2 regions of the Streptomyces sp. NPDC002564 genome follow, and region 2 is predicted to be linked to the other one. Evidence: predicted binding sites of a transcription regulator. Region 2 holds the regulator's gene; the other holds the start of a gene.

Region 1 (4,149 bases), on a different contig from region 2:
GCAGCGAGGCGAGGGCGGTCGTCAGGGTGACGCCCGCGCTCGGCCCGTCCTTGGGGACGGCGCCCGCCGGGAAGTGGACGTGCACGCCGCGCTCCTTGAGGTCGGCGACGGGCAGTTCCAGCTCCGCGCCGTGCGAGCGCAGGAAGCTCAGCGCGATCTGCGCCGACTCCTTCATCACGTCGCCGAGCTGGCCGGTGAGCGTGAGCCCGGAGGCCCCCGTCTCCGGGTCGGCGAGCGAGGCCTCGACGAAGAGCACGTCGCCGCCCGCGCCGGTGACCGCGAGCCCGGTGGCCACGCCCGGCACCGCGGTGCGGCGCTCGGCCGGGTCCTGGGCGGACTCGGGCACGTGGTGCGGCCGCCCGATCAGGCCCCGCAGGTCCGCGTCGGTGACGGTGGACGGCAGCTCCCTGTCGCCCAGTTCGTGCTGGGCCGCGACCTTGCGCAGCAGCCGTGCCACGGACCGCTCCAGGTTCCGCACGCCCGCCTCGCGGGTGTACTCGCCGGCGAGCTTGCGCAGCGCGCTCTCGTCGAGCGTCACCTCGTCGGTGCCGAGCCCGGCCCGCTCCAGCTGGCGCGGGAGCAGGTGGTCGCGGGCGATGACGACCTTCTCGTCCTCGGTGTAGCCGTCCAGGCGGACCAGCTCCATGCGGTCGAGCAGGGCCTCCGGGATGGCTTCCAGGACGTTGGCCGTGGCCAGGAAGACGACGTCGCTCAGGTCGAGCTCGACCTCCAGGTAGTGGTCGCGGAAGGTGTGGTTCTGCGCCGGGTCGAGGACTTCCAGGAGGGCGGCCGCCGGGTCGCCCCGGAAGTCGGAGCCGACCTTGTCGATCTCGTCGAGGAGCACCACCGGGTTCATCGACCCGGCCTCCTTGATGGCCCGCACGATCCGCCCGGGCAGCGCCCCCACGTACGTACGACGGTGGCCGCGGATCTCCGCCTCGTCGCGCACGCCGCCGAGGGCGACCCGCACGAACTTGCGGCCCATGGCGTGCGCCACGGACTCGCCGAGCGAGGTCTTGCCGACGCCGGGCGGGCCGACGAGGGCGAGCACGGCGCCGCCGCGGCGGCCGCCGACGACCCCGAGGCCGCGGTCCGCGCGGCGCTTGCGCACCGCGAGGTACTCGGTGATGCGCTCCTTGACGTCCTGCAGCCCGGAGTGCTCGGTGTCCAGGATCTCCTGGGCGCCCTTGATGTCGTACGCGTCCTCGGTGCGCTCGGTCCAGGGCAGTTCGAGGACGGTGTCCAGCCAGGTCCTGATCCAGGAGCCCTCGGGCGACTGGTCGCTCGACCGCTCCAGCTTGTCGACCTCCTTGAGGGCGGCCTCGCGGACCTTCTCGGGCAGGTCGGCGGCCTCGACGCGGGCGCGGTAGTCGTCGGACTCCTCGGCCGCGTCCTTGCTGTCGCCGTTGATCTCGCGCAGCTCCTTGCGGACGGCGTCGAGCTGGCGGCGCAGCAGGAACTCGCGCTGCTGCTTGTCCACGCCCTCCTGCACGTCCTTGGCGATGGACTCCGCGACGTCCTGCTCGGCGAGGTGCTCGCGGAGCTGCTCGGTGGCGAGCTTGAGGCGGGCGACCGCGTCCTCGGTCTCCAGGAGCTCGATCTTCTGCGGGACGGTGAGGAACGGCGAGTAGCCGCTGTTGTCGGCGAGCGCGGAGACGTCGTCGATCTGCGTGACGCGGTCCACCACCTGCCAGGCGCCGCGCTTCTTCAGCCAGCTGGTGGCAAGCGCCTTGTACTCCGTGACGAGCTCGGTGACCGCGCCGGGCAGCGGCTCGGGCACGGAGTCGTCGAGCTTCAGCCCCTCGACCCACAGGGCGGCGCCGGGTCCGGTCGTGCCCGCGCCGATGCGCACCCGGTGGCGGCCGCGGATCAGGGCGCCGGGGTCGCCGTCGGAGAGCCGTCCGACCTGCTCGACGGTGCCGAGCACGCCGGTCGCGGCGTACGTCCCGTCGATGCGCGGAACAAGCAGCACCTTCGGCTTGCTGTCCCCGGTGGACCGCGCGGCGGCCTGGGCGGCCTCGACCGCGGCGCGCACGTCGGCGTCGGACAGGTCGAACGGAACCACCATGCCGGGCAGGACGACCTCGTCGTCGAGCGGCAGCACAGGCAGAGTGAGCGTTGTGTTGGCAGCGGACTCAGAAGCCATGATCTCCCCTTCGGCATTCAAGTTGAGCTATACCGACTCAATGCTGGTGAGTGCCGAGATGTTCCCCGACCCCTGTTCGCTGTGAGCGATCACCCGGAAGCCGCCTCCGTGACGGGTACGGCGCGCGGGCGTACGACGGGATCGCGGCGGGTGCGCCGGGCGGGCGTACGACGGGATCCGGACCCATTTCCGGTCACGTGGCCGGGGCCGCCCCCCTGCGGCGTTCCCTCCTGGCCCTCGCCTTGGGACCGTGGCCCTTGGGACCGTGGTCGCTGCGACCCTCCGGCCCGACCTTCAGGAGGGGATCTGTGGTGGACACACCCGGGAACGGCGACGGCGACGTGCGGGACGCGGCCGGACAGCTCGTGGAGCTCGCGCTGGGGCACCTCTTCTCCGCGGCGCTGCGCACGGCGGCCCGCTGCCGGATCGCCGACCATCTGGCGGCCGGGCCGCGGACCGCCGAGCAGCTGGCCGCGCGGACCGGGACGGACCCCGGTCACCTGCGCCGCGTCCTGCGCTATCTGGCGACCCGCGGCCTGTTCCGCGAGGACGGCGGGGGCGCCTTCCACCTGACCCCGCTCGCGGACGCGATCCGCACGGACGTGCCGGACTCCCTGCACGCGGCGGTCCTGATGCTGACCGACCCGTCCTTCGTGCGGAACTCCGCGGGCCTGGAGGAGACGGTGCGCGCCGCGGGCCCGTCCTTCGAGCGCCTCTTCGGGAAGCCCTTCTTCGACCATCTCGCCGGGGACCCGGAGCTGCGGGAGCTGTTCGACGCCGGCATGACGTCCCTGTCGGGGCCGGTCGACGCGGTGATCGCCGGGACGTACCCCTTCCCGGAGAAGGGCACGGTGGTCGACGTCGGCGGCGGCCGGGGCGGGCTGCTGCGCGCGGTGCTGCGCGGGCGGCCCGGCCTGACCGGGGTGCTCTACGACCAGGCCCCGGCGGTGAGCACCCACGTGCTGGCCGACGACGACGAGGTACGGGGGCGGTGGCGGGCCGAGGCCGGGGACTTCTTCGCGGCGGTGCCCGAGGGCGGCGACCTCTATGTGCTCAAGCAGGTCCTGCACGACTGGCCGGACGAGGCGTGCCTGCGGATCCTGCGCAACTGCCGGGCGGTGATGGCGCCGGACGCCCGCCTCCTGATCGTCGACTGCGTGCTGCCCGTCGGCAACGAACCGCACGTCGGCAAGACGCTGGACGTGGCGATGGCGGCGATCGTCGACGGGCGGGAGCGCACGGAGGACGAATTCGCCGCGCTGCTGGTGGGGGCGGGACTGCGGCTGACGCGAATCCTGCCGACCGACGCGTTCCCCTCGATCGTGGAGGCGGAGGCGGCGTTCTAGGTCGTGGCGGAGGTGCCGTTCCGGGCCGTGGCGGAGACGGGGCTACAGGTCGAGACGGGGTGCTACAGGTCGAGGCGGGGTGCTACAGGTCGAGACGGGGTGCTACGCGTCCGTACGGGCCGCGCCGCCGCCCGGCCTGCGCCGGAGCAGCGGCCAGGTGGAGACGCCGATGACCAGCGCGAGCAGGTGCCCCCAGTTCGTCATGGGGTCCGTGAACGCGATCAGGTCGTCGACGAGCATCCAGCCGAACCCGGCGAGGACGGCCCACCTGAGCCACGGCGTGAGGAGGCCCGCCAGCGCGCCCACGCTGGCGGCCACCCCGAAGCTGATGCCGTAGTCGAGGCGGTGCAGCGAGCTGTCGGGCAGGTGCCCGGCGAGCACCGAGAGGCCGACCGGCACTTCCGTCGCGAGCGTGGCCACGGCGTGGCCGAGCAGGAAGACGCCGGCGGTGCGCAGTCCGCCGATGCGGCGCTCCAGCGCGGTGAGCACCAGCAGGAACCCGATCGCGTACGGGGACGTGATGCCGCCCGCGACCCACAGCGCGCTGGCGATCAGGACGAGGAAGGGGCTCTGCGCGAGGTGCGCGACGTCGGTGCTCGAACCGCGCAGCAGGGAGGAGACGACGTCCGGGTCGGCGTACTCGGTGAAGAGCGAGGT
Region 2 (4,149 bases):
TGGGCTACCTCATCGCGCAGTCGGGCATCCTCGACCAGGACCGGCCGACCTGACACGAGGACCCGCCCGGCGGGCGCCCGCCGGCCGTCCCCCGCGCCCCGCCCACGGCGGATCCGGCACCGGAACCCGACGCCCGGAACAAGACACGTGGAAGCCGCCGTCCAGAAGCAGACACTTCCACCACGGCATCCGGCCCGGCCCGTCACCGCCTGCATAGAATCGCGACGCTTCAACCAGGCAGGAGGGGGCTCGCATGGCCACGAAGCACTTACTGCACGCCGTCGAAGAACTCTGTGAAGCGGGGCTGCACGTGTACACCCGGGCCTTGCACGGAGGCCGGATCCACCACAGCGAGGCCCGCGCGGTCCCCTGCCTCGTGGACCTCGGTCTGCTGCGGCCCGACCTCGTCGACCTGCAGTGGCTGCGCCCCGCCGCCCCCGCCGCGCTGCACGACCTGTGCGGCGTCCTCGGCACCGACGTCGAGGGCCCCACCCTCACCGTCCTCGACGGCCTCGACCAGATCAACTCGGCCATCGACCGCGCGATGTACGACGTCACGGACGAGTTCCTCGCCGTCCAGCCCGGCGGCACCCGGCCGCCGGAGACCTTGGCCGAAGTCTTCCCCCGGGACCAGGCGATCCTCACCCGCGGGTGCCGCATGCGCACCCTGTACCAGCACACAACGCGCCATTCTCTGCCCGTCCTCGCCTACTTCGAACAGCTCGAAGGCGACACCGAGGCCCGCACCCTGGACGAGGTCACCGACCGGCTCTTCGTCTTCGACCGGACCGTCGCCTTCATCCCGGCGAGCAAGGACCGCACCATCGCCCTGGAGCTGCGCCACCCGGCCCTCGTCGAGTACTTCGCCACCACCTTCTGGCGGCTGTGGCGGCTGGCCACCCCCATGTGGCCGCAGGCCGCCCCGCAGCCCTCCGAGGGCGGCATCACCGCACGCCAGCGCGCCATCGCCGGTCTGCTCGTGGAGGGCCTGACCGACGCCGAGATGGCCGACAGGCTCGGCATGAACATCCGAACCGCCCGCGTCCACATCGCCAAGCTCGCCGCCACCCTGGGCAGCAGCAGCCGCGCCCAACTCGGCTATCTGATCGGCCAGTCGGGACTGCTCGACCGGGAGCCGTGAGGGGCCCGGGTCAGGGCGCCCCCGCCGCCCACTCCCGCAGCAGCGCCTCCCGCTCCCCCGCCCGCGGCGAACCGCCCTCGTGGCGGCGGCCCCAGTCCGACATCGCGGTCAGCGTGGTCAGCAGCGAGCCCGCGCCCTCGGTCAGGCGGGACAGCAGCTCGCGGGAGAGGTCGTACTCCTTCTGCGAGTAGCCGATCGCCGCCGCCGTGTACGCCGTCAGCTCCGTCTCGGCGCCCTCGGCGTCCGTGAGCCGGACCGTCATCGTCGGCGCCTCGTCGCCCCCGCCGAGGCCCACCGTGAGCACCAGGTCGACGGCCACGCCGACGTTCCGCTTCAGCGACCGCACCGGCACGTCGTCGATCGCCAGCGCGTGCACGTCCTCCCACGGCCACATGCCGGTCTGCCGGTCGCCGAGGGCGAGGATGCCCTCCGGCGTCAGGCGCACCCCGGGCGCGAGCCCGACCGGCTTGGCCCCCACATAGACATCGCCCTCGGCGATCCAGAACAGCCCCACCATGGCCACGGCCGGCCCCCCACTCCCGTGAAAATTCCCCTGAAAACAGCGATACAGGGCCGGGAGGCGGTCACCTCCCGGCCCTGTATCAGGGTACGGAACCTACTGCTCCGTCGATCTCTTCGGCCGCCACACCACCAGCGCGCCCGCCTGCTGCACGTCCTGGTAGGGGACGAGATCGCGGCGGTACGAGGCGTGCACCGCCGCTTCACGTTGCTGCATGGCGACGGCGGCTCCCTCCACGGCCGCGGACAGCTCCGCGATCCGCGACTGGAGCGCCGTCACCTGGTTCTCCAGCTCGATGATGCGCTTGATGCCGGCGAGGTTGATGCCCTCCTCCTGCGACAACTGCTGCACGGTGCGCAGCAGTTCGATGTCGCGGGCGGAGTAGCGGCGGCCGCGGCCCGCGGTGCGGTCCGGGGAGACCAGGCCCAGGCGGTCGTACTGCCGCAGGGTCTGGGGGTGGAGGCCGCTCAGCTGGGCGGCCACCGAGATGACGTACACCGGCGTCTCGTCGGTGAGTTGATACGGATTGCGACGACGGCCGTCCATCTCATGCTCCCTTCGCGGCCTGGAACAGTTCTGCCCGCGGGTCGTCGCCCGCAGTCGCCTCGCGGTAGGACTCCAGCGCTTCCTTCGCGGCGTCGGACAGCGATGTCGGGACCGACACCTCCACCGTCACCAGCAGGTCGCCCCGGGTGCCGTCCTTGCGGACCGCTCCCTTGCCGCGGGCCCGCATCGTACGGCCGTTCGGCGTGCCGGCGGGCAGCTTCAGGGTGACCGGCGGGCCGCCCAGGGTGGGCACCTTGACCTCGCCGCCCAGGGCCGCCTCGGGGTACGTCACCGGCACCGTGACCGTCAGGTTGTCGCCCTTGCGGCCGAAGACCGGGTGGGCGTCGACGTGCACGACCACGTAGAGGTCGCCGGCCGGGCCGCCGCGCTCGCCGGGCGCGCCCTTGCCGCGCAGGCGGATGCGCTGCCCGTCCGACACACCGGCCGGGATCCGCACCTGCATCGTCCGGGACGACTTGGCGCGGCCGCTGCCGCCGCAGACCTCGCACGGGTCCTGGGCGATGAGGCCCCGGCCCTTGCAGTCCATGCACGGATCGGTGAGGGAGAACCCCCCGCCGCCGCCCCGCGAGACCTGCCCGGTGCCGACGCAGGTCGGGCACACGCGCGGCGTGCCGTTCTTGTCGCCGGTGCCGGAACAGGCCTTGCAGGCCGCCTGGGAGGACATGCGCAGCGGCACCGTCGCGCCGTCGACCGCCTCCGTGAAGCTCAGCGTGACCTCGGACTCGATGTCCTGGCCGCGCCGCGGCTGCGTCCGGGTGCCGCCCGGGGCACCCGCGCCGCCGCGGTTGAACAGGCCCCCGAAGACGTCACCGAGACCGCCCCCGAAGCCGCCGCCGGCCGCTCCCCCGCCGCCCTGGGCGGTGCCTCCGAAGAGGTCGCCCAGGTCGAAGTTGAACGAACCGCCGCCGCCTCCGGGGCCCTGGCGGAATCCGCCGTTGCCGAAGAGAGCACGTGCTTCGTCGTACTCCTTGCGCTTCTTGGGGTCACCGAGGACGTCGTTCGCCTCGGAGACCTCCTTGAAACGCTCCTCCGCCTTGGGATTGCCCTTGTTGGCGTCCGGGTGGTTCTCGCGGGCGAGCTTCCGGTACGCCTTCTTGATCTCGGCCTCGGTGGCGTCCTTGGGGACGCCGAGGACCTTGTAGTAGTCCTTCTCGATGAAGTCCTTGGTGCTCATCCCCGACGTCCCTCCTCACTCATGTCGTGACCGTCAGCCCTCGTCCGGGCCACCGGTCTCCTTCTTCTCGTCGGCCGCGTCCGCCGTGGCCTCGGCACCCTCGGGTGCCTCGCCCTTGACGGTCTGCGCGCCCGGCTGGGGCTCGGCGACGGCCACCCGCGCGGGGCGGATGGTGCGCTCGCCGATGCGATACCCCGGCTGCAGGATCGCGACGCACGTCGTCTCGGTGACGTCCGGTGCGTAGCTGTGCATCAGGGCCTCGTGGATCGTCGGGTCGAAGGGCTCGCCCTCCTTGCCGAACTGCTGCAGCCCCAGCTTGGCGACGACGGTCTCCAGGGACTCGGCCACCGACTTGAAGCCGCCCACCAGCTCGCCGTGCTCGCGCGCGCGGCCGATGTCGTCGAGGGTGGGAAGGAGCTCGGAGAGGAGGTTCGCCGAGGCGATCTCCTTCACCGTCACCTTGTCCCGCTCCACCCGACGGCGGTAGTTCTGGTACTCGGCCTGCAGCCGCTGCAGGTCCCCGGTGCGCTCGTTGAGCGCGGTGCGCACCTGGTCCAGCTGGGCGGTCAGGCCCACGTCCTGCGCGGACGTCTTGCTGCTTGCGTCCCCGGCCGGGGCCGCCGGGCCCTCCTCGGTGGAGGGCTCGGCGGCCTTCGGCGCCGCGTCATCAGGGGTGGCGCCGGAGGGGACGTCAGGCTTCTCGGCGTTCTCGCCGAAGCCCGGGGTCTCCTCGGTCATCAGGCGGCG

Evidence for each region. The regulator HspR, encoded in region 2, represses chaperone genes until heat shock. The targets are predictions, from matches to a motif close to TTGAGNNNNNNNNNCTCAA.
Region 1: a site for HspR is predicted at 2,169-2,187, ahead of lon (endopeptidase La). Genes of this name have one in related genera too.

The regions. Positions count from the first base shown of each region.
Region 1 is NZ_JBIARE010000001.1:892,788-896,936, reverse strand. Features, by position in the region: gene lon (endopeptidase La) at 1-2,146, opposite strand, end outside; gene ACFYXE_RS04075 (methyltransferase) at 2,455-3,492, shown strand; gene ACFYXE_RS04070 (rhomboid-like protein) at 3,595-4,149, opposite strand, start outside.
Region 2 is NZ_JBIARE010000004.1:330,599-334,747, forward strand. Features, by position in the region: gene ACFYXE_RS16750 (helix-turn-helix transcriptional regulator) at 1-53, shown strand, start outside; gene ACFYXE_RS16755 (helix-turn-helix transcriptional regulator) at 254-1,141, shown strand; gene ACFYXE_RS16760 (hypothetical protein) at 1,152-1,658, opposite strand; gene ACFYXE_RS16765 (heat shock protein transcriptional repressor HspR) at 1,758-2,207, opposite strand; gene dnaJ (molecular chaperone DnaJ) at 2,209-3,402, opposite strand; gene grpE (nucleotide exchange factor GrpE) at 3,436-4,140, opposite strand; gene dnaK (molecular chaperone DnaK) at 4,140-4,149, opposite strand, start outside.